3 regions of the Thalassotalea coralli genome follow, and region 2 is predicted to be linked to each of the others. Evidence: predicted binding sites of a transcription regulator. Region 2 holds the regulator's gene; each other region holds the start of a gene.
The links. The regulator LexA, encoded in region 2, represses DNA repair genes until DNA is damaged. The targets are predictions, from matches to a motif close to TACTGTATNNNNATACAGTA.
Positions count from the first base shown of each region.

Region 1 (10,381 bases), on a different contig from region 2:
CACAAATCAAGTGGCGACTCTTGCTAAAGGCGCTAATTCGATAACCTTAACTCCAGGCTTTAGTGGAAACTCTTACACCGAACATTGGGGAGTGTGGATCGACTTCAATAAAGACGGTGATTTTGCTGATGCTGGAGAGCAAGTTGTTAGCGGTTTAAGCGGCACTAGTGCAGTAACTGGTTCGATAAACGTGCCGCAAGATGCATCGGGTACTACTCGTATGCGTGTTGGAATGAAGTACAATCAAGCGGTTACAGACCCTTGTACAAACGTAAGCTCGGGCGAGTTTGAGGATTACACGGTTAAGTTTGATGGAACGGTTGTTGACCCTGATCCGGATCCAAATCCAAGCGCGCTTCCAGATGTATGCGCGACACAAGAACCTACAACTGCAACAACACTAGAAGACGGTGTGCCTGTTTGTATGCCTGCAACAAGCGGTACTTTAGGTTACGGTATTTCATTATGGTTAAGAAACGATGTGTCTAGCATCGCTTTCACTACTAAACATGGTAAAGGTAACTTAACTATGCGTGCAAGAGCTGGTGACCAGCCAAGTGCAGGTGATAACAGCATTGAGTCGAAGCATGTTGGTAACACCGAGTGTTTAGTTCTTACTAACCTTGATACTAACGGCAGTGGTTGGAATTACGTTCAGCTCACAGGCCTATTTAAAGAGGCTAGCATTGTAGCTGATTTCAATGCAACATCATGTCGAGAAACAGTAGGTGAGCCAGATCCAGGTGCCACTAATAACGGATGGAACTATAACAATGTAAATGTTGTTATTTACCCGATGAACTTTTCAGATACCCAATTAGAGTGGACTGACGCTGAAATTAACGCGGAAATGGAAAAAGTTAAGCAATACTACACTGAGCAATCTTACGGTAACTTTAACGTTACTTGGCAGATACAGCCTCGATTGACCATTCCGCATCCAATGTCAAAATATAACGACAAAACATTGTTCAATCCTGATGCGCGTACGACAATTGAAGCAACTGGCGCTGACTTTGATTTTCCTGATGAAGCGACATTGATTATGATGACGGTGCCACGCTATGGACCTGCGGGTAATCTAGCTAACTCTGTTGGTGGCCCTTCAAACTTCCTTATTGTTCATTACAACGGCAGTACCATTGCGCACGAAATGGGGCATGCTTTTGGTTTACATCATGCGCGAGGTGTTGATGGCGGTAGCCAGGTTCTTTCTGATACAGCGACTGTAGATGATTACGGAAACGTATTTGATTTAATGGGAATGGGCGGCTACGACTATGAAGAATACAACTTAATGTATAAGAGTTTCTTCCAAGGGTGGTTGAAAGATACAGATGTTCCTTTTGTTACTACGTCAGGTACACAACGTATTTATGCGTTTGACCATGGCTCAGCGGCAGGTACCAATACTGCTGGCCAAATTGGTATTCGTTTGAAATCTGATGACGAAAGCTTAACGTATTGGATTGAATATCGTACTTCAGCACACGGTGAAGATGATTCTGCACCAGAGCATCAGTTGCGTACACCATTACTAAGAAACGGCATATTAGTGAATGTACAAGGCTTTAAAGAAGAAGAGAACCCAGGTCTATGGTGGAATCACATTTCTAAACTTTTAGACTTTACCCCTAACTCTCGCAGTTCGAGCTGGGCGCTTGAAGATTATAACGATGCACCATTGCAAATAGGTAATAGTTGGACAGATCCTTCAGGTAAGTTCCGAATTACGCCAACAGCTAAAGGTGGTACTGAAAATACTGCTAGTGCTTGGATTGACGTAAACGTAGAAATCCTTAAATAAACAACCTAGTTAATTAACTGACTAAAAGCCGAGCGAAAACCGCTCGGCTTTTTTATGCTTTTATATCAATATTCCCTATGTGAACTTTATATTCTTAATAGTTATAAACGGAGGGGCGTGAAATAAAGTTAATAAGATTCAATGTATTAATAGGCCTTTCAAAGATTATCCCACGAGTTACTGCAATAAATAGTACATAAAATATACAATTTATTGTAGTCAGGGTGTAATATTGGTGTTAATTGTTGGTAAACGCGTGATGTGAGTTAGTACCTTTCCACTGACAATACATAAGAAGTTGAAAACAATTAACAGAGCCTAATAACAAAAAGCTTGCAATAAGCTTACTAAGAAGGCTTTCATTTAAAGGATAAAAAAATGAATGATAAACACCAAAAGAAACACAAAGGGTTAGTATTGGCTTCATGCCTTACTGCGTTGTGTTTAACTAGCGTGTCTTCGTATGCAGATGTTCCAGATGGACCACCCGCCCCCAAAAAACTGAAGTCTATGCCAAGTATTACCGCATCTGCCGTCAATTATTGTGCGAGTTCTGGTGGAGGCTCGTATGAGTATATATCGGGAGTGCAACTGGCTAATGTAGCCAACACATCTTCAGGGACTACACCTTATACCGATTTTACTGGATTAACCGCGAACTTGGCTACGGGTAATAATACCATTACCCTTACGCCGGGCTTTACTGGTAATTCCTATACGGAACATTGGGCCGTTTACATAGATTTTAACCAAGATGGTGACTTTTCTGATAGTGGAGAGAAGGTGTATTCAGGTAGTGGAAATTCAGCACTAACCGGCTCGATAAATGTGCCGTCTAATGCGGTATCTGGAAACACTCGAATGCGAGTATCAATGAAATATCAGGTCGCTATTTCTAATGCCTGTGAAAATTTTCAGTCAGGTGAAGTCGAAGACTACACAGTTAACATTCCTGGTACAGGAGGAGGTAATCAAGCGCCTGTAGCTCGCACGGATGGTCCATACTCTGGCACAGTCGGAACAGGTATTGCCATGAATAGTAATGCTTCTTCTGATTCAGACGGTTCTATTACCTCTTGGAACTGGAATTTTGGCGATGGCTCTTCTAGCACCTCTGCTAACCCAAATCATACCTATAGTGCAGCTGGAACTTATAATGTAACGTTAACCGTAACAGATAATGATGGTGCAACACATTCCACGACAACTACTGCGACAATAACGGGGGGAGGGACTAACCCTACCAACTATTGTTCTAATACTGGCGGTGGTAACTATGAATGGATCGCAGGTGTTCAAGTCGCTAACGTGAATAACACTTCAACTCAATCTAATTATGGTGATTATACGAGCCAAACGGCCAATTTATCTGCAGGCGCTAATGCTATTACGTTAACACCTGGCTTTAGCGGCAGTGCTTATACTCAACATTGGGCGGTTTGGATTGATTTTAATAAAGATGGCGACTTTACTGACGCAGGAGAGCAGGTAGTCTCCGGCTTAAGTGGTAATGCTGCGGTGACGGGAACTATAAACGTGCCTTCTGGAGCTACTGGTTCAACACGAATGCGAGTGGCTATGAAGTACAATCAAGCACCGGCTGGTCCTTGCACTAATGTCGGCTCTGGGGAAGTTGAAGATTATACGGTCAAATTTAGCGGAGTCATAGATCCTCCACCACCAACAGGTAGCCTGCCAGATGTGTGCGCAACACAAGATCCTACGACTGCAACAACGTTATCAGATGGGGTACCAGTATGTGTGCCAACTACCAATGGTAAAAAGAGCTTCGGAATTTCACTTTGGTTAAGAACGGATGTTTCTAGCATCGCCTTTACCTCTAAACACGGTAAAGGCAATTTGACGATGCGCGCTAAAGCTGGTGGTCAGCCAACGGCTGGTGATAACAGCATTGAATCAAAACACGTTGGCAATACCGAGTGCTTGGTGTTAACTAATCTTGATACTAACAACACCGGTTGGAACTATGTTGAGTTAAGTGGTTTGTTTAAAGGTACCAGTGTCGTAGCCGACTTCAACGCTACATCTTGCCGCGAGCAAGTAGGCGCGCCGGATCCCGGCTCTTTAAATAATGGCTGGAATTACAACAATGTAAATGTTGTTATTTACCCGTTTAATTTTTCGGATACTCAATTAGAGTTTACTAACGCTCAGATTAATACTGAGATGCAGAAAGTTAAAGAGTATTTTACGGAGCAATCATACGGTAACTTTACGGTGACTTGGGACCTCAAACCAAGAACAACGCTTCCTTATCCAATGTCAAAATATAACGATAAAACCTTGTTTAAGCCTGATTATCGGGCGGCTATAGAAGCTATGGGCGATGATCCTGACTTTCCAGATGAAGCAACTTTGATCATGGTTACTGCTCCTCGCTATGGACCTGCTGGAAATTTAGCGAACTCTGTTGGTGGTCCTTCAACGTTTGAAATTGTCCATTACAATGGAAGTACTATTGCACATGAAATGGGCCATGGCTTTGGTTTACATCATGCTCGCGCAATTAATGCAGGAAACCAAGTCATCACTGACAATGCTACGGTAGATGACTACGGCAATGTATTTGATTTAATGGGTATGGGGGGCTATGACTATGAAGAATTTAATCTAGTCTATAAGAGTTTCTTCCAAGGATGGATAAACGATACCCAGGTTCCGCTGGTGACCTCCTCTGGTACTTACCGAATCTATGCGTTTGATCATGGTTCTGCGTCAGGAACGAATACTCCAGGTATCATTGGTATTAAACTAAAGTCTTCCGATGGAAATTTAACTTACTGGGTTGAATATCGCACATCAGCACATGGTGAAGATGATACCGCTGATAACCTTAAGCTTCGAACACCGCTATTACGCAATGGGGTGTTAGTTAATGTTCAAGGGTTTAAAGAGGAGGAAAACCCAGGGTTGTGGTGGAATCATATTTCTAAGTTACTTGATTTCACACCTAACTCTCGCAGCTCTAGCTGGGCGCTAGAAGATTATAATGATGCACCGCTGCAAATAGGCAGCAGTTGGACAGATCCTTCTAACTCATTCAAAATTACACCTGTCGCAAAAGGTGGCACAGAGAATACTGCAAACGCTTGGATAGACGTTGAAGTGGTAAAATACTAATTTCACCAGTCAATCATACTAAGAAAAAGTCGAGCAATTAAGCTCGACTTTTTCTTGTCAGCATTTAATTCAGTTAAAATATTAACTTGCTTTGGCAATATCTAAGCGGCTGAGTTAAAATAGCCGTGTTAAAAAGGGCATTCGGGTATTTTAAGGGCAACATTAATGGCTATGTTTATTGTTACCTTCGCGGTATTTTTATTGATCGTTATCGCGATGGCTGTCGGTTATATTTTTCAACAAAAGTCACTCGCAGGTAGCTGTGGTGGTTTAGGTACTATTGGTATTGATAAAGAATGTAACTGTGATAACCCATGCGAAAGTCGCCAAGAACGAGAGCGAGAAGAAAAGCTGAAAGAGCAACAACAAATAGATATTAAAAACCTGTAAAACAAAGATTTTTAATGAAAACGCGGCCAATTGGCCGCGTTTTGTTTTGGTAAAATGTTGTTTTTATTATTTTGCTTGGTGTATTTAACCCCTGTCGATATTTATTGATAAAAATGACGCCGCGCTAAATAGCGACTTCATTCGCGATATTAGAATTTTTCAACTTTAATATCGATCCAAGCGTTTGCTGTGTTTTCTGTACCACCTTTTGCCATAGGCGTGATACGGAAGCCTCCCCAAGGGTCAGTGAAACTCTTACCAATTTGCAGTGGCGCATCAGTTTCATCTTCTAATCCCCAATTAGCAGTGCTTTGAGAATTAGGTGTAGTATCTATCATCGCTGAACGATGGTTCCAAAATGATGCTTGGCTTTCATTCTCCAAGTAACCTTGCATATTAATGACCACACCGTTTCGTAATAATGGTGTACGGAAAGGGTCATTTTGACCAATTTCTCCACGTGCTGTGGTGTGATATTCAACCCAATAGGTATATTCGCCATTTCCAGATTTTAAGCGAATACCAATATTACCTGGAGCGCCATGACCTGAAGGTGTACCGTGATCGTACGCATAGATTCGGTAAGTACCAGAGCTGTTAATTACAGGCACATCACTGTCTTTGATCCAATCTTTAAAGTAACTCTTGTACATTAAGTTGTATTCTTCCAGTGTATGAGCCCCCATACCCATCATAGAAAAAACGTTTCCGTAATTCGAAATAGTATCGTTTCCAGAGTTAAGCATAGAGTTACCACCCTCGACTGACATTGAATGTCTTAACCCTAGAGCGTGGCCAATCTCATGGGCAATTGTACCTGCTGCATAAGTATATATTTCCATTGAAGGAGGCGCGGCTTGTGAATTAATCGAGGTGGCTGGTGTTGGTCCAATTTTTGGCGCGGTAATCATAGTAATAACACCTTCACCAGGGAAAATGGGATCGACGCCAGCGGCTTCTATTTTCGCATCATGGGCTGGACCCCATGCACTCTTGTCGTTGTCATATTTTGATTTCGGATCTTCCATGGTTATTTTAGGTCTTATTTCCCATGTTACATCGAAATTACCGTAAGACTGTTCTCGGTAGTATTGACGAGTTTTCGTCATCTCTTCGTTGATCTGAGCTGTAGTAAATTCAAGTGGTGCATCAGGGAAATCAAATGGGAATACAATTACGTGTACTTTATTGTACTTGTAGCCCGTATTTCCTTGATCTGGCGCCCCTGGTGTTACTCGGCAAGAGGTTTTATTAAAGTCAGCCACAATGGAAGCCCCTTTAAATGCGCCGTCTAAACTAATGTAATTCCAGTTAGAGGTTGGGTTGACTAAAATCACACATTCCGTATTGCCAACATGCATAGACCTTACACTACTATCGCCAGCTTTAGGCCAACCGGTTGCACTTGCTGATAACGATAGGTTTCCAACACCGTGAGCTGTGGAAATCGCAATACTTGTAGGGCTGCCGCTGCCAAGCATACTAAATGAAAATCTGCTACTTGCCGAAGGTACACAAACAGGAACGCCGTCTTCCAAGGCCGTTGATGTTGTTGGTGATTGGGTCGCACAGATATCTGGTAAATCGCCTGGTGGTGGCGGATCTATTACACCACTAAAATTCACGGTGTAATCTTCTACTTCTCCCGAACCGACATTGGTACAAGGGCCCGCGGGTGCTTGATTATACTTCATGGCGACACGCATTCGGGTTGGACCCGATGCTCCAGAAGGCACGTTAATCGTTCCCGTTACCGCAGCATTACCACTTAAACCAGAAACTACCTGTTCGCCAGAGTCAGAGAAGTCACCGTCTTTATTAAAGTCAATCCAAACTGCCCAATGTTGGGTATAAGCACTGCCGCTAAAACCAGGTGTTAAGGTTATGGTATTTGAACCAGTACCCAAGTTAGCCGTTTGATTGGTGTAGTCTCCATAGTTGGATTGCGTTGAAGTGTTGTTCAAGTTGGCAACTTGGACACCCGCTATCCATTCGTAGTTACCTCCACCGGTATTTGCACAATAACCCGTTGGATCGGTTCCTCCTCCAGAAATAGACGCGGTAGTGGTTATCGAGTTAGTAGCGCCGTCATTGTCAGTCACAGTTAATGTAATGGTGTAAGTGCCTGCTGCATTATAGACCTTATTTGGATTAGCTGAAGTACTCGATGTGCCATCTCCAAAGTTCCAATTCCATGATGAGATTGAACCGTCAGCATCTGACGACGCGTTACTACTCATGGCAATCCCGGTCCCTGTGGTGCCTGAATAAGGACCATCGGTGCGAGCCACAGGCGCTTGATTACCACCGCCGGTACCTTGAATACTGACGGTATAATCTTCTACTTCTCCTGACTGAAAATTTTCACAAGAGTTCGATACCGGTACTTGATACTTCATTGCTATTCGCATTCTAGTATTTCCGGGAGTAGCGCTAGCAGGTACATTGATATAACCAGATACAGCTGAATTGCCACTCCCAGTGAAAACATTTTCACCACTGTCGCTAAAGTCACCATCTTGATTAAAGTCAATAAACACGGCCCAGTGCTCTGTGTAGGCAGCACTTACAAACCCAGGGGTAAGGGTTATTTGTGTGTTGTTTGTACCTTGAGTTAAGTTAGTGGAGACACTGGTATAGTCGGTATACGCAGACGCTCCACTTGATGAATTATCTATAGAGCCAACTTTTACATTAGCTATGTACTCATAGTTTCCGCCACCATTGCTGTTACAATAGTTTACGGCTGCTTGAGCTTTGTATGTTTCTGCCATCGAGACATTACTTACAGCGGCAAATGAGGATACAACTGTTGCCAATAGTAAGGTTCGATTCTTATTTTTTATTTTCATTTGAATGTTACCTTTTCGTGATTGAAAGACGGATTTGTGGGGTCTACACAAATTCGTCGATTTACTAAAATGTTACGTATATGACAGGGGTGATTAACGTTATGTAAACAATTTAGTAACAATACTGTATACAATATATACAAAATGTGCGAGAAAAATAATCTGAAAAAGTTATATTTGGTTATCGAAAAGTAACTTTTTAAATGTAAGTTATTGTATTTTATATGCTTAGTTTTATTGGGTTTTGTATTGAAAAATTTGATGTATTAATTTCATACTATTTATTAATCTTATATTTTAGATTCAGGCTCATTGTATGATTTGTCTTTGTAATTAACTTGAGTATTAAAATATTTGTTGCTGAAATACGGTTAGTTAAATATACTGTTTTTATGTACAGTTGTTTTGGCGCTTAAAATGAGAAAGATCATTCACGTTGACATGGACTGTTTTTATGCTGCGGTAGAAATGCGTGATAACCCTGAACTGAGAAACCACCCTATAGCTGTGGGTGGCAAGAGTAACCGAGGCGTTCTGTCTACCTGTAATTATCTTGCTCGTCAATTTGGTGTAAGGTCTGCAATGCCTAACCATATGGCATTAAAACTTTGTCCAAACCTCATTATCGTTAATGGCCGTATGGAGGTTTACAAACAAGTCTCACTTGTTGTTCAGAACATTTTTTCTCGATATACCGATAAAATTGAGCCCTTGTCCTTGGACGAGGCATACCTTGATGTAACTGATTCAAAAGCTTTTGGTGGTAGCGCCACCCTAATTGCAGAACAAATTAGAAAAGACATCTTTCAAGAAACTCAGTTAACGGCGTCTGCTGGAGTCGCTCCAAATAAGTTTCTCGCAAAGATTGCTAGTGACGAGAACAAGCCCAATGGATTATGTGTTGTAACGCCGGAAACTGTTGGGGAGTTTGTTAAGGAGTTGCCATTAACGAAAATTCCAGGTGTAGGCCCGAAAACTGCCGCCCGTTTAAGTCAGTATGGTTTAGAAACTACACAAGATGTAAGGCAATACGCATTTTCTAAACTACAGTCACTTATGGGTAAACAAGCTAACTCGCTGTTTAATCGCTGTCATGGGCGAGATGAAAGTGAGGTTAAAACTCACCGTGAAAGAAAATCTTTGGCGATAGAAACAACATTGTCTAAAGATATAGAATCAATTGAACAGGTGCTAGCTATCATGGAAACCTTAACTGAGAAGTTAAAAGCTCGCTATGCAACCGGTAAAAGTAAAGAAAAGGCGATAGCTAAACTTGGCGTAAAATTGAAGTTTTCAGATTTTTGCCAAACAACCGCTGAGTGTCAGGCGATTTCTATTCAATCTAGTGTGTTTCAATCGTTATTTGAAGTCGCTATAGAAAGAGCTCAAAACCGTAAAATTCGCCTTGTTGGTTTGTCCATCGGCTTTGCTTCAAGTAAGGTTAATAGAGTAGAAAACAAACAACTAACGTTAGCGCTATAAAACTAACAATACTTAGCGAGAAAATTATGAGAAAACTACTACGATCTATAGCCTTTTGCTTCATGGGTATATTAAGTTTCAATGGATGGGCTCAAGATTATGCCGATGTGAAAATCAATGCAATTAAGGCGCAGGGCGACGTTTACATGTTAACGGGCGCTGGCGGTAACATTGGCTTGTTTGCGTCAACTAAAGGGTTGATATTAGTCGATGATCAATTCGCGCCACTAGCAGAAAAGATTGAAAACGCAATGAAAGGATTGAGTGATCAACCTCTTAAATATGTGATTAATACCCATTACCACGGCGATCATTCCGGAGGAAATAGTTATTTCTCTCACAAGGCTCCAATATTTGCTCATGAAAATGTACGCAAGAGAATAAAGCAAAGAGTAGGGGATGACACCGCAAGTTTACCCGTTGTTACGTATGACAATGGTGTCACTATTCACTTGGCAGAAGAAACAGTAAGATTAACTCATCTCCCATCAGGCCACACTGATGGAGATACTATTGTCTTTTTTGAGCGTGCTAATGTTCTTCATACTGGAGATTTATTTTTTCAAGGGCGTTTTCCTTACGTTGATTTGAAAGCTGGCGGAAGTGTTAAAGGGTACCTAGCTAACGTTAAATTTATGATAGATAAATTTAGTGATAATGTGATTATTATACCGGGTCATGGGCAGTTAACTAATAAACAGGAGTTAAT
Region 1 is NZ_JBVVBK010000001.1:788,248-798,628, forward strand. It holds gene ACOB80_RS03565 (GEVED domain-containing protein) at 1-1,807, shown strand, start outside; gene ACOB80_RS03570 (GEVED domain-containing protein) at 2,186-4,948, shown strand; gene nqrM ((Na+)-NQR maturation NqrM) at 5,114-5,338, shown strand; gene ACOB80_RS03580 (GEVED domain-containing protein) at 5,488-8,190, opposite strand; gene dinB (DNA polymerase IV) at 8,608-9,672, shown strand; gene ACOB80_RS03590 (MBL fold metallo-hydrolase) at 9,699-10,381, shown strand, end outside.
Region 1: a site for LexA is predicted at 8,573-8,592, ahead of dinB (DNA polymerase IV). Genes of this name have one in related genera too.

Region 2 (10,381 bases):
GCTTAATTGACGAATTAAGAAAAGATAGACAATGGCAGGATTTAGCAGAAGAGAACATTGCTGCTCAACAGCCATCGCTATTAGAAAATCTTAGCCAAAAAGCTAGGTTAGAAAAGTTTAACGATATTCTTGAAAGGTTGCCGTTTGTGCAGCGTGAGGCTTTTATTTTTCGCCAAGAAGGTTTTTCATTGCAAGAGATTAGCGAATTAACAGGTAGTGAAATTGAAACGGTTAAAAGTCGATTACGATACGCGAAGAAGCAATTTAAAGCGGCACTAGGAGACCAAGAGTGAACCAAGACAAGTTTGACCAAGAGTTGTCTCAGCTTTATCAGCAACGCAAAGCAGAAGTGATAGCACCTGCGATAAAGCTGGAACAACCACAGAAAAAGACACGACCTTGGTCTAACCGATTGACTATTTTGTCCATCGCTGGTACATCGTCATTTGCGGTAATGGCATTGATAGCCAACTTGGTTCCCAAGCAAGCTACTATGGTAGAGGTTAAACAGCCTCTGCATGTGGAAGTTACGATTGCCGATACTGAATTAAAAGAAGTGTCAGATGGCGAGATAAAACTACCTAGCAGGGAGTCGTTACCTAAATATGAAAAACCTGAACATCCTGCCAAAGTCGCTGTAGAAAAATGGCAACCAGAGAAGCCTTTTATTCCGACTGAAAAACATGAATTATCGCTAGAGCAGGAGCATTTAGTCGTGACTGTTCCTGAGCCACAATTAGCGCCAAGTTTTAAAGTTATGCCGGACACGCGTAAATTGGCTGGCGAGGTAGGTGAAATTACCTTGAGCTACCAGATAAGTGCCAAAGGCGAAGTCATCAATATTGAAATAGAAGCATCAAACTTATCTCGTCAAGGACAACGAGTGGTAAAACGTGCATTTAAAAAGTGGCGTTTTGATCAAGCGGCTAATTCTGACCAAAGGCGCACGATTAAATTTAACTTTACCGCTCCTGAGAACAATGGCAGTTAGTGTTGTTTAAAAATAGCGGCGCTTAACTATAAGCGCCGCTGGCATAATGCAGTTCATAACTGTGGCTATATATTTCGAGAATATTGCCGAAAGGATCTTCCATGTAAATCATGCGATATGGCTTTTCTCCTGGGTAATAATAACGCGGTGCCTTCATGCGTTTTTTACCTCCCGCAGCTACAATTTTTTCAGCGAGCTCTTCTACGTTAGGGTCTTGCACACAAAAGTGAAATACGCCGGTTTTCCAGTATTCAAAGTTATTGTCAGGGTTGGTCTGGTTTTCAAATTGAAACAACTCGACGCCAATACGATCGCCTGTTGATAAGTGAGCGATACGAAATGAATTCCACCCAGCACCGAATACGTCTGTGCACATTTCGCCGATGGGGGAATCGTCCTCTTCGATAAGGGTTGGTTCCATAATTAAATACCAACCCAACACTTGCGTGTAAAACTTTACTGCTGCGTCTAGATCAGGTACTGAAATACCAATATGAGAAAACGTTCGTGGGTAAGGGGTCTGTGCCATAACTGTCTCCGAGAAATTTTTATACAAATGAATTCGGCTTACAACATGTCGATAAGCATAGTCGATAGTTTGATGTTTGAACGAATATGCGAGGGAGCAATACGGTGTATTTGATGGAAACGATCTATCTTTTCTCGTTCTAAGTAATCAGCCTTTAGATTTGATATGGAATTCAGTGCGTTGACAGTAAATAGTTGCGTTTATTTACAGCCTGTATATACTGACAGGTGAACTGTCCATTTATACAGGGAAATGCGTGTGACCGAATTAAAACCCTTAACAAATCGTCAAGAGCAGATATACGATCTGATCAAAGAAAAAATCTCTGCCACAGGTATGCCACCTACACGTGCAGAAATTGCTGACTTTTTTGGCTTTAAATCTGCAAATGCAGCTGAAGAGCATCTAAAAGCTTTAGCAAAAAAAGGCTACATTGAAATGTTGCCTGGCACGTCACGAGGCATTCGCCTAGTAGAAGAAACGCTTGAAGAAGAAGGTTTACCATTAATTGGCCGAGTTGCAGCTGGTGAGCCAATTTTGGCCGAGCAGCATGTCGAAGATCGTTATCAAATTGATGGCAATTTGTTTCATCCTGCCGCAGACTATTTACTGAAAGTAAATGGCGAGAGTATGAAAGACATTGGCATTTTAGACGGGGATTTATTAGCCGTTCATCAAACGACTGATGTACAAAATGGGCAGGTGATAGTCGCACGTGTTGAAGACGATGTTACGGTGAAGCGGTTCAAAAAAGAAGGCAATGTCGTATATCTTCATGCAGAAAACGAATCCTTTTCGCCAATAAAAGTAGATTTAACCAGTCAACACTTCAATGTTGAAGGAATTGCCGTTGGGGTGATCAGATCTGCTGATTGGATGTAAACCTCGCCAGAGTTTGTTAGTTAACGGTTGCACGATACTGAACTGAATTTGTACTGATAGTCAGTTTACTAGCAAACTCTTTATTTCTATATTTTGATCGCGTTTTAAGGACAAATCGTCGATTTACCCATCATTTCTTTTGTAATCTTACCTTAATATTTAAAATTGGTTGAAATTTGTACAATTTGTGCGCAATTAAACCAGTTTTCGTACTAACTTTTTTTAGAGTAAAAGCTTAAAAAATAAACAGGCCTCTATCCCTTTGTTTTTCTTACTTGGCCAATGTTAGAGCTTATACTCGGTTGTTAATACAGACATTTTTACTATACTGAAAAAAAATAATAATTTGACCCAGATCAATATTTAAGTAATTCTAGAACAGAAAGTGAACAATTCTAATAATAAGGCGAGCTTTCGTTTGTTTAAAATTTCGCCAAAATAAAATAAAAGTAAAACAACAAAAAATAAAAACAAAAACTAATGCAAAAAGGGCTAAGTAATACTGTGTTGCAGGGTTTTTGGTCTGTTAAGGGTAGAGGAGATGTCGAGTGAAGAGACGTAACCTAGGTTGGCTCTTGTTGGGGATGTTGCTTCCCAGTATGGCTTGGGCTCAAAGTCAGTTAAACCTTACAAGAGGTGTAACTGAAATAAGTAACGAAGTGTATGGATTACACATGTTCGTACTTTATATCTGTACCGCTATTGGTATTGTGGTATTTGGTGCGATGTTCTGGTCGATGTTTTTTCATCGTAAATCAAAGGGAGTTACTCCTGCAAAGTTTCATGAGAGTCTAAAAATAGAAATTCTCTGGACTGTTATTCCCATCGTGATTTTAGTGGCAATGGCTTGGCCTGCAACCAAAACGCTGATCGCCATGGAAAATAATGATGATTCCGAACTCACGATTCAAATTACGGGTTCTCAATGGAAGTGGCATTATAAATATTTTGGCGAAGATATAGATTTCTACTCTGTATTGACTACGCCGAAAGAACAGTTCGATAACAGAGATGGTAGTACCGCGCCAAAAGGTGAAAACTACCTGCTCGAAGTTGATAAACACCTCGTTATACCCGCCAACAAAAAAGTACGTTTCTTAATTACTTCCGACGATGTTATTCACTCATGGTGGGTACCAGCATTTGCTGTTAAGCAAGACGCAAACCCTGGCTTTATCAATGAAGCATGGGCGAATGTACCTAAACCTGGCATCTATCGAGGCCAATGTGCTGAGCTTTGTGGTAAAGACCACGGTTACATGCCAGTCGTTGTTGAAGTTAAAGAAGAAGCTGATTACCAAGCGTGGATTCAAGAACAGTATCGATTAAAAGAAGAGGCGGCTGCTGCCGAAGCAGCATCACTTAATGCGTCTGCTTCGATGGACGAATTGATGCAACTTGGTGAACAAACCTACATGGCACATTGTGCGGCTTGTCACCAACCAAACGGGCAAGGCTTACCACCAGCATTCCCTGCATTAAAAGGTAGTCCAATTGCTATTGGTGATGTTACGGCACACATCGATATCGTATATAACGGTAAAGCTGGAACAGGTATGCAAGGCTACGGCAAGCAATTAAGCCTGAAAGAAATCGCTGCAGTTGTGACATATGAGCGAAATGCATGGGGCAATAATACAGGTGATGCTGTACAAGCCTCAGATGTAAAGGCCGCGATGGGCGGTGCTGCTGCAAGCACCAGTGACCAAGTAAAAGCCGTTGGTGAAAAGGTTGCTGAAGTTGTTCAGGAAACCATTAAAGCTGAACCTGAAGATTTATCGAAAACCTATACGATGGCAGAGATGATGGCTAAAGGTGAGGCGGTATACAACAAAGTGTGTGTTGCATGTCATCAACCTACCGGTGCGGGAATGCCACCAGCGTTTCCTTCGCTAATTAATAGTCCATTAATCAAAGGTGACGTCTCTGCTCATATTGATATGGTGGTAAATGGCAGTAAGAAAAACCCTGCCATGGCTGCTTTTGGTAGCCAGTTATCTAAAACAGATATCGCAGCGGTTGTTACTTACGAGCGTAATGCTTGGGGCAACAATACCGGTGATCTTGTTCAACCAGCCGACGTAGAAGCGGCGAGTGCTAAGTAGGGAGGAAGAGTAATGTCGACTGAAGCTATTCACGACTCACATGAGCACGATCATCATGATCATAAAATGACTGGCATTAAACGCTGGTTATACACTACAAACCATAAAGATATAGGTACTATGTATTTATGGTTCTCATTCATCATGCTACTGATTGGTGGCGCCTTGGCTATGTTAATTCGTGCAGAATTATTCCAGCCAGGGTTACAATTGATGGAACCAGACTTCTTCAACCAGTTAACAACAGTACACGGTTTAATCATGGTATTTGGTGCCATAATGCCGGCTTTCACTGGTTTTGCTAACTGGATGATTCCAATGATGGTAGGTGCTCCTGATATGGCGCTACCTAGAATGAATAACTGGAGCTTCTGGATACTGCCATTTGCTTTTGCCATTTTATTGTCTTCATTCTTTATGGAATCAGGTGCACCTAACTTCGGTTGGACCTTCTATGCACCACTGTCTAGTACTTACTCAAATGGTAGTACGGCATTCTTTGTTTTCGCCGTTCATATTATGGGTGTGTCATCCATTATGGGGGCGATCAACGTTATCGTAACCATTATGAACATGCGTGCACCTGGCATGACTTATATGAAGATGCCTCTTTTCGTGTGGACGTTTTTCATCACAGCGTATCTACTGATTGCGGTAATGCCGGTATTAGCAGGTGTCGTTACTATGCTGCTTACCGATACATATTTTGGTACCAGTTTCTTTGATGCCGCAGGTGGCGGTGACCCAGTATTGTTCCAGCACATTTTCTGGTTCTTTGGACACCCTGAAGTTTACATTATGATTCTTCCTGCATTCGGTATCGTATCGACAATTATTCCAGCGTTTGCCCGTAAACCATTATTTGGTTATGCGTCTATGGTTTATGCAACAGCTTCAATCGCTTTTTTATCGTTTATTGTATGGGCTCACCATATGTTTACGACAGGGATGCCGCTGTTTGGTGAACTCTTCTTTATGTATTGCACCATGTTAATTGCTGTACCTACTGGCGTTAAGGTCTTCAACTGGGTCGCTACCATGTGGAAAGGGGCGATGACTTTTGAGATCCCAATGTTGTTCTCTATTGCCTTTGTTATCTTATTTACTATTGGTGGCTTCTCTGGCTTGATGCTGGCGTTAACCCCTGTGGATTTCCAGTACCACGATACTTATTTTGTGGTTGCTCATTTCCACTATGTATTGGTAACAGGTTCGTTATTCTCTATCTACGCAGGCGCTTACTATTGGTTACCTAAGTGGACAGGACACATGGTTAACGAAAGGTGGGGTAAAGCACATTTTTGGTGTTCACTCATTTCAGTAAATGTCTTGTTCTTCCCTATGCACTTCTTAGGTTTAGCGGGCATGCCTCGTCGTATTCCTGACTACGCATTGCAATTTGCTGACTTTAACAAATGGGTCAGTATCGGTGGCTTCGCCTTTGGCCTATCGCAACTTATTTTCTTAGTTGTAGTGATAAAGTGTATCCGTGGTGGTGAGAAAGCAGAAGCTAAACCATGGGAAGGCGCCGAAGGTTTAGAATGGACTGTGCCTAGCCCAGCGCCATATCACACCTTTGAAAAACCACCAAAGATCGATTGAGAAATCTAGGCGAGAAGGGCTATTTAAATACACCTTCTCGCACTCTATCAAGATGATCTTAAGGTAAGAATGAAAGAGGAATAACAATGACAGCGACACCAGAACAAAATGTTCAACAAACCGTTAAAAAGCTAGTGCTTGTGGTATTTGCGATGTTTGGCTTTGGTTTCGCGTTGGTGCCTCTTTACGATGTGTTTTGTGATATTACCGGATTAAATGGAAAAACTGCTGATACTGCTGCAGAAATTAACCAAGATGGCGTAGATACATCTCGCATGGTAACAGTGCAGTTTATTAGCCGTATGGCACAAGGTATCCCTTGGCAGTTTGAACCTATGATAAACGAAATTAAAGTGCATCCCGGTGAGATGAAACTCGTTAAATTTTACGCGAAAAATGAATCGTTAAAAGACATTATTGGTCAAGCTGTGCCATCAGTTTCTCCAGGTCAGGCGGCGATTTATTTTCAAAAAATAGAGTGTTTTTGTTTTAACCAACAACCGTTAAAAGCCCAAGAAGATGTTGAAATGGCATTGCAGTTTTATGTCGATGCAGAGTTACCCGCAGATATTTCAACAATAACGCTGTCGTACACCTTGTATGACATAACGGCGAAGGTTGAATCGTAAGCAATATTGCTTCGAACACAGGGGAAAGTTATGACAAACAAAGAATATGAAACTTACTATGTGCCGGCGCAAAGCCATTGGCCCATAGTTGGCGCAGTAGCGCTGTTTTTAATTGCTATCGGTGCTGGTAGCTACGTATCAACACTAAAATCAGGCGAATCTGGTATCGGTGGCTATGTATTATTGGCTGGTATCGCCATGGTTATTTACATGGTTTATGGCTGGTTTAGCAACGTAATTAACGAATCGATGGCAGGCAAGTACAGCCATCAAATGGATACCTCGTTTCGTCAAGGAATGAGTTGGTTTATCTTTTCTGAAGTGATGTTCTTCGCCGCGTTTTTCGGTGCTTTATTCTACGCTCGTACCTACTCAGTACCTTGGTTGGGTGGCGATGGAAATAATGCCATGACGTGGGAAGTATTATGGCCGGAATTTGTTGCCGAATGGCCATTGATTAAAACACCTGACGGAACAACGACTACCGCGATGGGGTGGTATGGGTTACCTTTGATAAATACCATTTTGCTATTAACTTCATCTGTTACAGCGCATTTTGCGCATGTTGCTTTAGAGAAAGACAACCGTAAGAGCTTAAAAATTTGGTTAGGGTTAACCATTTTACTAGGTGTTGTATTCTTATATCTACAAGGTGTTGAGTACTCACATGGCTATTCAGAAGAAATGCAGCTTTACTTAACCAGTGGCATTTATGGCAACACTTTCTATATGTTAACTGGGTTTCACGGTTTACATGTAACCTTAGGTACCATCATGCTTATCGTCATGTTCATTCGTATTATGAAGGGACATTTTACGCCAGATAACCACTTTGCTTTTCAGGCAACTAGCTGGTACTGGCACTTTGTTGATGTGGTTTGGGTACTACTGTTTTTCTTTGTTTATATTTTATAGGCAAATTGGTTGTAAAAAAGACACTCATACCGAGTGTCTTTTTTGTTTTTAAGGCGTTAGATGTTTCTTTCGCCGATATGCCTTTTGTTTCATTGGTTTTTAGTGAGATATAGCATTAATAAGGTCGTGGATTTGGTGTGATGATGCCAGTGGCTAGACAAACCAGCAGTATCATGACAATCAAGAAAGAAGTTAGTACGCGTCGACCAATATACTTACTCATTTTAGGTTTGTCTTTGTCCGGTTTAGTCATGATGAATAATGCTCTAAACAAGTTATAAATCATAAAAATAATTAAGCCTAAAATGATTAGTTTAATGACCACGGTAACCTCACTGTTTATTATCGTTGTTAATTTATTAGCTGAACTTGATAGCGGAAAGTAGGATGTCTTTGCTCACCGATTATTGTCGTCAACTCAATGTAGTACTCGTACTTGTTACTTTGCTTGTCTTTTCTGGATTAATCAAGCTAGGTCTATGGCAACACAATCGCGCCATTGAAAAAGAGTTGCGTTTAGAGCGTATTGCTTCCCTTCAACAACAAGGGCATTTAAGCAGCAATACGGTCGCTCGATTAATCAATAGCAACGAAGATGTTAATGATCTACCTGTGGCTCTTTCTGGGCATTTTGACGGTGAGCGGGTGTTTCTGCTCGATAACCAAGTGAATCAAGGTAAGCAAGGCTACCGGGTTCTACAGACATTCCAATCGGATTTAGGCTTAATATTGGTGAATCTCGGCTGGATCCAAGCGCCGAAACTACGAAGTGAACTGCCTGATTTTCAAGCGGTGACAGGTTTCCACCAAATAGAGGCGAATATTCGTATTATTGAGCAGGGTATTGTTTTACAAACACAAAATTATGACTCTGTTAGTTGGCCGCTCAGGGTTCAACAAATAGAGTTGGATAAATTTTCGCAGATAATTGGACAAAAATTGTTGCCCTTTGTTCTCTACTTAGATACAAAAGAAGACATAGGATTTGTAAAACAATGGCAACCTATCGTGATGCCACCACAAAAGCATCGTGGTTATTCAGTGCAATGGTTTTCGCTGGCAGCAGCTTGGCTATTACTCATGTTTAGCGCCAGTGTTCGCGCATTTCGAATTAATAAACAGAATAATAACAATAAGGTGTAGTATGTCTGACGCAGTAAATTCAAGGAATAAGCGTAATCTACTCTTGCTACTGGCAGTATTTGTATTGCCCATAGTGTTAGCAAAGTTAGCCTTACAGTTTGATTGGTTTGATAAAGGGGTAACCAATAAAGGTCAGCTAATTTCAGGCGAGCAAACCGTAGCTGAATTAGGCATAGATAGCTCTCAGTTTCCTGAGCAATGGTTGCTCATCTATCGTGTACCGGAAAATTGCGCAGAGGCTTGTCAAAACAGCCTGCTCACCGTTAACAATGCCTATCAGCTCCTAGGTAAAGAAATTCCGCGCGTTACACCTATCGCATTAACTTCTCCAAATCAGCCTCAATCTGAACAACTAAAGCACCAAAAATGGCAAGTATTATCTGAACCTTTGGATAAACATACGACTATGACTCAAGGGACGCTTATTGTTGCCGATCCTCTAGGTAACCAAGTATTACTGCACAAAGTACCTTTGGAGCAAGAAGCGCTATCACTTTTTGGTAAATCGCTGATTGCTGATATGAAAAAGCTGCTCAAGTATTCGAAGGTAGGATAAGGCGATGCAAGACAAAAAAATAATAACAATGAGGCGCATGGTACTTGCTAGTATTTTTCTTGCCGTGGTGGTGGTGGCTCTAGGAGCATATACACGATTAACTCACGCAGGACTTGGCTGCCCAGATTGGCCTGGCTGTTACGGCTTGATTGATGTCCCTGAAACTGCGGAGCAAATTGCCAAAGCAGAAGCGGCTTTCCCAGAAAGGCCTGTAGAACCACAAAAAGCTTGGAATGAAATGATTCACCGTTATTTTGCTGGTTCACTAGGTTTATTGATCCTCGCAATCTCAATTATGGCATTCCGTTTACGTTCTCATGGAACACCTGTGGGATTACCCTTTTTAATTTTAGCTATTGTTACTTTCCAAGCTGCTTTGGGCATGTGGACAGTGACTATGAAGCTAATGCCGATTGTGGTGATGGCGCATTTATTGGGTGGATTTACCACCTTATGCCTGTTGTTCCTGCTTTACCTCAGGTTAAAGCCATATAGGGTTCCCGGTGGAGATGGCAGAGTAAGGCCACTAGCTAAGTTTGGCATCATTGGCATTATCATTTTAACGTTGCAGATTGCATTAGGCGGTTGGACATCGTCTAACTATGCCGCGTTAGTGTGTACCGATTTGCCCATATGTCAGGATGGTTGGACTGAGCAGTTAACATTTGAAAATTCATTCGATCCAATTCCACCCGAAAAAGACACCTATGAGTTTGGTCATCTAAATCATGACGAGAGGGTCACCATTCACGTGATGCATAGAATTGGCGCGATAATTACCACCTTATATTTATTGTGGTTTGGGCTCGTTGTATGGATGCGAGCACAAAGTCAGTTCTTTAAAAGTACCTCTGCGGCAATGTTGGCGTTTTTAGTAATTCAAGTGTCGTTAGGCGTTAGCAATGTATGGTTTTCATTACCTCTTTCCGTGGCGGTTAGTCATAACGTGGTAGCAGCAGGGTTAATGCTTATGCTGATCGGCCTTACATACAGTTTAAAGCGGAAAGCATAGGGGGAAGTTATGTCAGA
Region 2 is NZ_JBVVBK010000008.1:127,647-138,027, reverse strand. It holds gene ACOB80_RS18815 (RNA polymerase sigma factor) at 1-293, shown strand, start outside; gene ACOB80_RS18810 (energy transducer TonB family protein) at 290-991, shown strand; gene ACOB80_RS18805 (lactoylglutathione lyase family protein) at 1,014-1,520, opposite strand; gene lexA (transcriptional repressor LexA) at 1,779-2,402, shown strand; gene coxB (cytochrome c oxidase subunit II) at 2,987-4,507, shown strand; gene ctaD (cytochrome c oxidase subunit I) at 4,520-6,109, shown strand; gene ACOB80_RS18785 (cytochrome c oxidase assembly protein) at 6,196-6,738, shown strand; gene ACOB80_RS18780 (cytochrome c oxidase subunit 3) at 6,769-7,653, shown strand; gene ACOB80_RS18775 (DUF2909 domain-containing protein) at 7,769-7,978, opposite strand; gene ACOB80_RS18770 (SURF1 family protein) at 8,041-8,796, shown strand; gene ACOB80_RS18765 (redox-active disulfide-containing membrane protein) at 8,798-9,352, shown strand; gene ACOB80_RS18760 (COX15/CtaA family protein) at 9,381-10,364, shown strand; gene cyoE (heme o synthase) at 10,374-10,381, shown strand, end outside.

Region 3 (10,381 bases), on a different contig from region 2:
GTGCTGTTAGCACTACCAGCGCTTTACGCGGAAATTTATATTGGTAACCAAGCACAAAAAAACCCAGTATCTGCACTAGGTGATGCCTGTAAAGAGGTATCTGAAAGTTTAGGTAGAAAAGCAGGAATAATTGGTCTTACAGGCGCAATTATGATGCTGAGCTTCTACACGATTGTAGCAGGCTGGATGTTAGCTCATGCGCTTGCAGCGATAACTTCTTTAGTAGGTTTAGAGTCTTGGTCACAATGGCTTAGCACTTCAAGTACTGAACGAAATGTAGTGTTTACGCCTATCTTTATTTTGCTCGGTGCTGCCATTATTCATCAAGGCGTAAACAAAGGGATAGAGCGTTGGTCAACGCGTTTAATGCCTATTTTATTACTTATGCTTATAGGGCTCATCATCTATATAATGCAACAGCCAGGTGCAATGAAAGGTTTGGAGGTTTACTTAATTCCTGACTTTAGCCGCGTTACTGATCCTGATTTAGTCGTTTCCGCCATGGGGCAAGCATTCTTTTCGTTATCTATCGGTGTAGGCGGCATGATGGTTTACGGCTCTTACATGGCTAAAGATAAAGATTTAGGCAAGTTAGTACTTTCTATAACTGCGTTAGATACGGGCATTGCCTTTTTAGCCGGCCTATTAATCATTCCAGCGTTATTTGTTGCACAACAAGCGGGTCAACAGGTATTCCAAGATGGACAGCTTATTGGTGAAGGTCAGCTGATCTTCCATGTACTTCCACAATTATTTGAATCTATGGGAACAATCGGCTTAGTGGTTGCAGGAGGGTTTTTCTTATTGCTATCAATAGCTGCGCTAACATCAACAATCTCTTCGACGGAAGTACCAGTGTCTTACTTAGTTGAAGACAAAAATATCTCCCGCCGCAAAGCTACTTGGATGGTTTCTGCAATAGTGCTGTTTTTCTCTTCACTACTTATTGCATTCTTCGATGTTTTATTTGGCGCATTTATCGCCGCGTTAACCACGATATTGCAGCCGCTTAGTTGTTTATTCTACTTTATTGTCGTCGGCTGGTTATGGAAAAGAGGTAACAAGTTAAGAGATAAGAGCTTGCAAGAAGGACGCCCTTTCTTAGCTCACTGGGGCAACTATTTGCGATTTGTTTGTCCTGTGTTGTTATCGGTTGTTTTCGTAAACGTGGCAATTTTAAATTAACAACAGTGTAGTTTGGGATTTTATAAGGCGCTATTCTAGCGCCTTTTTTATTGAGTTGGCTTTGAGCTAGCCCCATGAATTTTCGCTAGCCCTATATCGAGAGCCCTAGCTATTTCTGCTGATTCGGCTTTTTTTCTCGACAGAGCAACATAAATATCACTACTATGATTCCTTGCCCCTTTAACAACATCGTCTTCAGACAAGTTTAACTTAGCAAGATTATAAGCAGCTACTTCGTCAAACATAATAGCTAAATCGACACGACCACTAAGCAACATTCTTATAATTTGCTCCTGGCTAGAGACACGAAACTCTTGAAAACGATGACGCTGTTTTTCATATTCGTTGCCATATTCATAACCGAGTATTAAACCAATACTCGCACCGTCTGGAATGTCATCGACCGAAGCATAATTTTTAACGTTTTTTGCGGAGTAAAAGTAAGAAGCATGAGCGACTAATAAGACTTGCTCACCGAACAAAAACTTTACTTCGGTATCCGATTGGCGTGTGACATTAAAACAACCGTGAACATCTCCATATTCCGCCATCTGAAGTGCCCTAGCATAGGGAACAGCAATAAACTCAGGTCGAAACTTACTGCCTTTAAGTGCCTGTTGAATAAGTGTTTTCGAAATACCATTACCTTGAGAATCAGCATATGGCGGCCAGCTGTCTTCCGCGGCAAAGATAATGACTTTCTCAGAAGCCGTGAGCTGAACACTAATGCTGAGAAGTATAAATGCGAGATAGATTTTCATCATTCAATTATAGCCCACAGGTTTAACGTGCATTGCACCAAAGCGCTTTCACTACTGACTAACGTTATTGCGCCCTTTCTTTTTCGCGCGATAAAGCGCTTGGTCTGCAACTTTAATGACTTCCTCAAACGTTTGCTTACTTTCTTTAGCGGCAACCCCAATAGAGATTGTTACGCTAACACTTTTTGATTTGTCAGGCTTTTTCGCCTGCCGTGATTTCTTGTCTTTTCTTAAAGGGTGCCTGATAACAATTTTATAATCGGCAATAGTTTGTCGTAAATGTTCTAGTTCATGTAGGCATTGCTCTACGTTCTTTCGTGGAAATATCACGGTGAACTCTTCACCACCGTAACGAAACACTTTCCCGCCTCCTCTTACTTTTGCCAATTTAGCACCAACAAGTTTCAGCACTTGGTCACCGATATCATGACCATAGTTGTCATTAAACTTTTTAAAGTGGTCTACGTCTAACATTGCCACAGTGTATTTTCGACCTAATGACAAAGCATATTGGTTTAATGCTCTACGTGATGGAATGCCGGTAAGTTCATCTCGATAGGCTAAATAATAGGAATCCACGATAACAACGACAATGTAGTGACTTAACAACATTACCGCTAGTACACTTAGTGGTAATGATATTTGCTGCTGATACAGCATGGTTAAAAGAATCAAGCTTGTTAGTAAAGATGACACCAACAAATCAGCATTTCGCAAACTACGATAAAGCACATAGAAGGCGATGACAAAAAGCGGGATATTAATGGGTAAGTGAACAAATAGCTCTTTGACTATACTTTGGCTTGCGAAGTTTTCCTGAAGGTAATCTATGCCAACAAGCCAACCATAGCCCACAGCTATACACCCAGCTATTGCGATTAATCGCCACACCAAATGAACTGAAAATAAACTTCGATCTTTTACTTTTGTTAAAAGTGCTAATAACAACAAGCCAGATAAATACAACCAATCTCTATTGGCTTGCAAATAACTATTGCCATCAACCACTCCTTGCTTAACGCAGTAATAAAGCAAAACAACAAGAATAAGAAGGTTATAACGCGAGCGATTAAACTGAGCACTGATAAAAAAGCTAGCAAGAAACAGCAACCAAACAGAATTTTCAACAAAGTTAATCTTCGCTGTCCAATAAGGTGTTGAATACGTGACAAGGGCAAACAATATGCTTACCAATAACCCAGTCCATAATGTGGACTTTAGTCCTTCTAACTTTTGAAGCAAAGATACCTCTCAGAGTGCGTCAGCTAATGTTGTTATTGTTACTGACGAATCGTTTCTAGTGTTTATTTTCTGCGCTTTTACTAGCGTTTTCGGTTACTTAACCGCGCCGAGTAATGGCTAGTTATCGGCACCATCTTACGATTCATTAATAAGATGATCAATTGCTTGGCTATTATCGGCTTGCAACTCGACTTGTTCTATCTTTTCAAATCGCTTGGTTATCTTATCTGCTGACGTATTGATTTGCTTAACATCGGTTGCCGCCTGGTCAATGTGCTTAGCAAGGTTGGTAAAACGCGTTTTAAATCGACCAAAATCCGACGATAGTTCCCGTAAATGCTGTTGGATCAAATGAACCTGCTCTTTAGTTGCTTCATCTTTGAGTACCGCTCGAGCAGTTGTTAAAATAGCCATTAAAGTTGTTGGCGAGCACAGCCAAACACGATGCTGGTTGGCAAATTCCACTAAATCAGGAAAATGTCCATGAATTTCGGCAAACACAGCCTCTGCCGGAATAAACATGATAGCACCATCTGCGGTTTCTTTATCAATTAAGTATTTACTGCTGATGTCTTGTACGTGCTTTTTAATGTCTTGCTTAAACTGGCGTTCGCCCTGCTTTCGTTCAATATCACTTAGCTCGACGTTTGTCATTACACGATAGCTTTCCAAAGGAAATTTGGCGTCAATGACTACATTACCTGTGGGCTCAGGTAACCACAAAACACAGTCAGCTACTTTTCCGTTAGATAGCGTATGTTGCAGGGAGAAATGTTGCTCCGGTAGTACATTACGAATCAAGGCGTTAAGTTGAACCTCACCAAATGCACCGCGCGAACGCTTATCGGCAAGAATATGCTGCAAGGAAACAACGTTTGTCGATAACTCAGTTATCTTCTTCTGTGCTTCATCAATTAGCGCTAATCGCTTAACAATATCATTAAAGGTCTTATTGGTTTTATCAAAACCATCTGTTAGACGTTTATCCACTTGTTCACTAATTGCTTTAAGACGCTCATCGGTTGTTCCTGTAAGCTCTTTTACTTTCTCAGCAATTTGTTCACTTGCAAGTTTTAACGCCCTTGCTTGCTCTTCTCGGTTTTCTTTACTGGTTTTATTAAGCACTGTCATCAGCTGCTCTAGCGTTTGGTGATGCTTTTCACTCAATGACTGCTGAAATTGATGCTGTTGTTGCTGCAACCTTCTAATATTCTCATTAGCCGTAACTAATTGTTTTTCATTATGGCTGGCTAACTCTTTTTGCAATTGAAGATTTAATTGTGAGAATTGCTGGTTAAACTGTTGGAGATCAGATTGCTGTTTTTCAATTAAAAGTTGAGAGACTTGAGCAAGCAATGCATTGTTCTTTTGGCGAGAAAATAGTAATACGACAAGCAATGACACCAAGCAAAGACTCGCTATAGCAAGTAATACCAGAGCAGTATTTTCATCAATCCAAACAAGCAAGTTTGCCATTCAACTCTCAAACAACTGTAAATATTTCCAGTTATTTAATCACAACCTAGGTAAATTGCCAACGAAAGAAAATAAAAAAGCGGCTTAGTTGCCGCTTTTTCAATAGGATTGCTTAGTAGGAACTAAATACTATGATAGCTTCTCATCTAGTTCTTCAATTTTCGCCTGCCAAATGGCAGGGCCTGTTACGTGTGCTGACTCACCCGTTGAATCAACCGCAACCGTTACTGGCATATCTTCTACTTCAAACTCGTAAATTGCTTCCATACCTAAATCTTCAAAAGCAACAACTTTTGCTTTCTTGATCGCTTTAGATACTAAGTATGCAGCACCACCAACAGCCATTAAGTACACAGACTTGTTATTTTTGATTGACTCACACGTTGCTGCGCCGCGTTCTGCTTTACCGATCGTACCTAAAAGACCGGTTTTGGATAACATCATTTCAGTGAACTTATCCATACGTGTCGCAGTTGTTGGGCCAGCAGGGCCTACCGCTTCATCACCAATTGCATCAACTGGGCCGACGTAATAGATAAATTTATCAGTAAAATCAACTGGTAGCTCTTCACCTTTGTTGATCATATCTTGGATACGTTTATGAGCAGCATCACGGCCCGTTAAAATCTTACCTGAAAGAAGAACTGTCTCACCAGTTTTCCACTCACTTACGTCAGCTTTTTTCAATTCGTCAACATTAACGCGGCGAACGTTCTCACCTACTTCCCAAGTTATTTCTGGCCACTCTTCTAACTTAGGCGGCGTTAAGTCTGCAGGGCCTGAGCCGTCTAAGTGAAAATGAACGTGACGAGTAGCAGCACAGTTAGGGATCATCACTACAGGCTTAGAAGCTGCGTGTGTTGGCGCTGAATTAATTTTTACATCAACTACTGTTGTTAAACCGCCTAGGCCTTGAGCACCAATACCTAGTTTGTTAACGCGCTCATAAATCTCTAAACGTAATTCTTCTTCAGCATTTTGCGGACCACGCTCTAACAATTCCTGAATATCAACAGGATCCATTAAGCTTTCTTTAGCAAGAACACCTGCTTTTTCAGCAGTACCACCAATACCTATACCTAACATCCCTGGTGGACACCAACCTGCGCCCATTTTAGGAAGTGTTTCAACAACCCAATCAGCTACAGAATCAGATGGGTTCAACATCACCATTTTAGTTTTGTTTTCACTACCACCACCTTTTGCGGCAATCATCACTTCAACTTCACCGCCAGCAACCATATCAAGATGCACAACCGATGGCGTGTTGTCTTTCGTATTCTTGCGGGTACCTGCTGGGTCGGCAACAATAGACGCACGTAAAGGATTATCTGGATTCATGTATGCACGACGTGTCCCTTCATCAACCATTTGTTGAACCGTCATGTCCGTTTTATCCCACTTAACATCCATACCTACTTTAACGAAGCAAGTAACAATACCTGTGTCTTGACAGATTGGACGCTTTCCATGAGCAGACATGCGAGAGTTAATTAAGATTTGTGCAATCGCATCTTTCGCCGCTTGGCTTTCTTCTTTATGGTACGCTTTCTCTAATGCTTGAACGAAATCCAATGGATGGTAATAAGATATATATTGCAACGCGTCTGCGATGCTATCGATCATGTCTTGCTGTTTAATAGTAGCCATGGTTGCCCTTTATAATTTTGCTCTGTAATTGCTCTATTTACACTCTGTCTCTAGTGAAATTCGTGAAACAGTTGAAAGTTATAATTTTGCCCGTATGATACCCTGCTTGAATCAAGCTCGCTAGCGTTAAAACACTATAGGTAGTCACTTTGTCTATTAATTGTAATTCAATTATTTCCGCTTCGCCTTTGCACTTTCAATTAGACGAAAGTAAAAAAGAGCATCAAGAAATTAAACCTGAACAGGTTTTTCAAGCATTTGCGGATATGCCTTGGGCAATGTGGTTGGATTCAGGACAAAGTAATCACCCTGATAGTCTGTTTGATATTATGGTATGGCAGCCAGCAGTAACACTTATTACTGAAAACAACGCTACTCAAATCTCAAATACAACAGACGGCTCTTCTAAATCAATCAGCAGTGCAGAACAAGACCCTTTAACTGTATTAGCGAACTGCCAACAACAACTATTCGCAGACACAAACATTGAGACAGATAGCGCTTTACCATTTTCAGGCGGTGCTTTAGGTTATTTTGGCTATGATCTAGGCCGATATTTTGAGCAGTTGCCAGAGCAAGCTCAAAAGGACATTAATCTACCAGAAATGGCAGTAGGTCTTTACCTTAAAGCAATTGTTTATAATCGTAAAACTAAGAAATACCTATTAATTTGCCCTCAAGACCAACGAAAAGCCACAGAAAAAGAAGTGAGTGAGCGTATTGCAGCGGTTGAAAAGAAAAACCCATTCAAGCTAACGTCAGATTGGCAACTACAAATAAACAAAGAAGAATACACTGAAAAATTTAACAAAATTCAAGCGTATTTGCGCTCTGGAGATTGTTATCAGATAAACCTGACCCAGCGCTTTTCAAGCCAATACCTAGGCGATGAGTATCAAGCTTATTTAGCGCTACGCAATGCCAATAATGCACCGTTCTCTGGCTTTATTCGCTTACCCGATGCAGCGATTTTAAGTGTATCACCTGAACGTTTTATTCAAGTTCAAGGTAAGCAAGTACAAACTAAGCCAATTAAAGGCACGCTTCCTCGTTTAACCGACCTCACCCTAGACCAAGAGCAAAAAGCCAAGTTACAACAGTCCCCAAAAGACCGAGCCGAAAACTTGATGATAGTGGACTTGTTGCGCAATGATTTAAGTCGCTCTTGCCAAGCTGGAACCGTAAAAGTGCCTAAATTATTTGAAGTAGAAAGCTTTCCAGCAGTTCATCATTTAGTCAGCACCATTACGGCGCAACTTTCAGAAGATAAAAGCGCAATTGATCTGCTAAGAGCAAGTTTTCCTGGCGGCTCAATCACTGGCGCGCCAAAAATTAGGGCGATGGAAATTATTGATGAATTAGAGCCGCATCGCAGAAGCATCTATTGCGGCTCAATTGGCTATATATCAGCGTGCGGCAATATGGATACAAGTATTACCATTAGAACATTAGCTGCTCTTGATAACACGATATACTGCTGGGCAGGTGGTGGAATAGTCTCAGACTCTACTGCAGAAAACGAATATCAAGAAGCTTTTGATAAAGTAAATAAAATACTGCCTATACTCAGTCAACTAAGTTAACCTTAAAGTTAGCATAGTTAGTTCAGGAGTTATCTTGAAACAGTCAGAATTTTTAAATCGATTTTTCGTTACTCCGTACCCAACAAACAGAAACGTTTTTAAATTACCGGAACACATTTCAGCAAGACCTTCAGCGGTACTCATCCCCTTGGTCGAGATAGGTGACGAACTACAAATCGTCCTGACTAAACGTGCCGCTCACCTAAAGCATCACGCGGGACAAATTAGCTTTCCGGGTGGGAAAGTGGAAGAACAAGATAAGTCGCTTATCGATACAGCATTAAGAGAAGCCGAAGAAGAAATAGGAATTCCGGCAAGCAACGTTAAAGTGTTAGGCGAACTTACCGCCTATCACACCATTACAGGCTTCTCGATAAAACCGATAATCGGGTTACTTCAACAAAATCAAAGTTACCTGCCAGATACGCAAGAAGTAGAAAGCGTTTTTCATGTACCGCTATCCTTCTGCTTAGCAAGAAATAACTTTTCCACCATAGACGTGAAAAGAAAGCAACTAGAGTACCCTGTTTACTTTATTCCTTATCAAGAGCATTTTATTTGGGGGGCTACTGCGGCCATCTTACACGACCTTGCCAACCACCTATCTGCATAAAAGCATCTATACTTTTTATACCTTATATATTTTTCCTGTATAGGCTAGCCTAAGATGTTGGGTCAAAGAGATTTTTAATTAAGTCTATTTCGGGTATCATACCGAAGAAAATTTATAACTCTTATAATTAAACAAATTTAAATTCAGGTTTAACGCATGATTAGTGTATTTGATATGTTTTCCATCGGTATTGGGCCATCGAGCTCTCATACTGTTGGGCCAATGAAAGCGGCAAAACTGTTCGTTGACCACTTAATAGAGCAAGGCAAGGTCGAGCAAGTAGATCGTATTAAGACCGAACTATTTGGTTCTTTAGGGCAAACGGGTATCGGTCACGGCACGGGCAAAGCCGTTATTTTAGGTCTTTTCGGTGAAACCCCGGAAGGGATCGCTGTTGAAGATATTGATCGAATCTTAGAAGAAGTGAACACCAGCGAAAAGATCCGACTGACCAATGGGCAAGAAGTCGACTTCCCTAAAGCTGACGCAATTATTTATCACAGACGTAAAACACTTCCTGCACATGCAAACGCGATGACTATCTATGCTTATGCCAACGATGAGCTAGTTTTAGAAGAAACCTATTATTCGATTGGTGGCGGCTTTATCGTTCAAGACTGTGATTTTGAAAAAGAAAAAGACAAAGCATTGTCTCTGCACACTAATATTAAACGCCCTCATGTATTTTCATCGGCCGACGAACTTTTACAACTAGCAACTGAAAAAGGTCTAAGCATCAGTACCATTATGATGGACAACGAAAAATGTTTAGCTGATGAAGCTACTATTCGCAAAGGCTTAGTCGACATTTGGAAAGCGATGAAAGATAGCGTTGAGCGCGGCATGAAAACCGAAGGCATTTTGCCTGGCGGGCTAAAAGTAAACCGTCGAGCGCCAGCACTTCATCGCTCGTTGTCAGTTGAGAAAAATAATGACCCATTAACCGCAATGGATTGGGTAAATTTATTTGCGCTAGCGGTAAACGAAGAAAACGCTGCCGGCTCTCGCGTTGTTACTGCGCCAACTAACGGTGCAGCTGGTATTATCCCTGCTGTTTTATGTTACTACGACAAATTTATCAAACCAGTATCAGACGATGACTGTATTCGCTACTTACTTACGGCTGCAGCGATTGGCGTGTTGTATAAAACAAATGCGACCATTTCAGGTGCTGAAGGCGGCTGCCAAGCAGAAGTTGGTGTTGCGTGTTCTATGGCAGCAGGTGCACTTACTGAACTGATGGGTGGCTCTCCAATACAAGTAGAAAATGCAGCTGAAATAGGTATGGAGCACAACTTAGGTTTAACCTGTGACCCTGTCGGCGGCCTTGTACAAGTTCCTTGTATCGAGCGTAACGCAATGGGTTCAGTTAAAGCAATTAATGCTTCTCGACTAGCCCTACGAGGCACAGGAACGCAAAAAGTATCTTTAGATAAAGTCATTAAGACCATGTGGGAAACAGGTAATGACATGAAAACCAAGTATAAAGAAACTTCTCGCGGCGGCCTAGCCGTTAATATTATCGAGTGTTAGTTCACTTCTAGCTATCATGGGCAACTTCTGTAGAGTTGCCCATCTTCTAAAAAACCTATCATAAAGTTCAAGTTAATCAATTATTCTAATCAATAATTTCCCCGCATAATTACCTTAGTTCGACATCAACAACTATATTTAACAATTTATCGCGAAGGAAATTTAACATGAATAACAACAAAGAAGGCCAAGCAGTTCCACAAGTAACTTTTGCCACTCGCCAAGGAGACGCATGGGTTAATGTTACATCCAATGACTTGTTTAAAGACAAAACCGTTATCGTTTTTAGTTTACCGGGAGCTTTTACTCCAACCTGCTCTTCTAGTCATTTACCTAGA
Region 3 is NZ_JBVVBK010000001.1:658,732-669,112, reverse strand. It holds gene ACOB80_RS02985 (sodium-dependent transporter) at 1-1,185, shown strand, start outside; gene ACOB80_RS02980 (substrate-binding periplasmic protein) at 1,233-1,949, opposite strand; gene ACOB80_RS02975 (GGDEF domain-containing protein) at 1,998-3,188, opposite strand; gene ACOB80_RS02970 (DNA recombination protein RmuC) at 3,324-4,664, opposite strand; gene ACOB80_RS02965 (fumarate hydratase) at 4,794-6,314, opposite strand; gene pabB (aminodeoxychorismate synthase component I) at 6,464-7,897, shown strand; gene ACOB80_RS02955 (CoA pyrophosphatase) at 7,932-8,510, shown strand; gene ACOB80_RS02950 (L-serine ammonia-lyase) at 8,667-10,043, shown strand; gene ACOB80_RS02945 (glutathione peroxidase) at 10,211-10,381, shown strand, end outside.
Region 3: a site for LexA is predicted at 4,678-4,697, ahead of ACOB80_RS02970 (DNA recombination protein RmuC). Genes of this name have one in related genera too.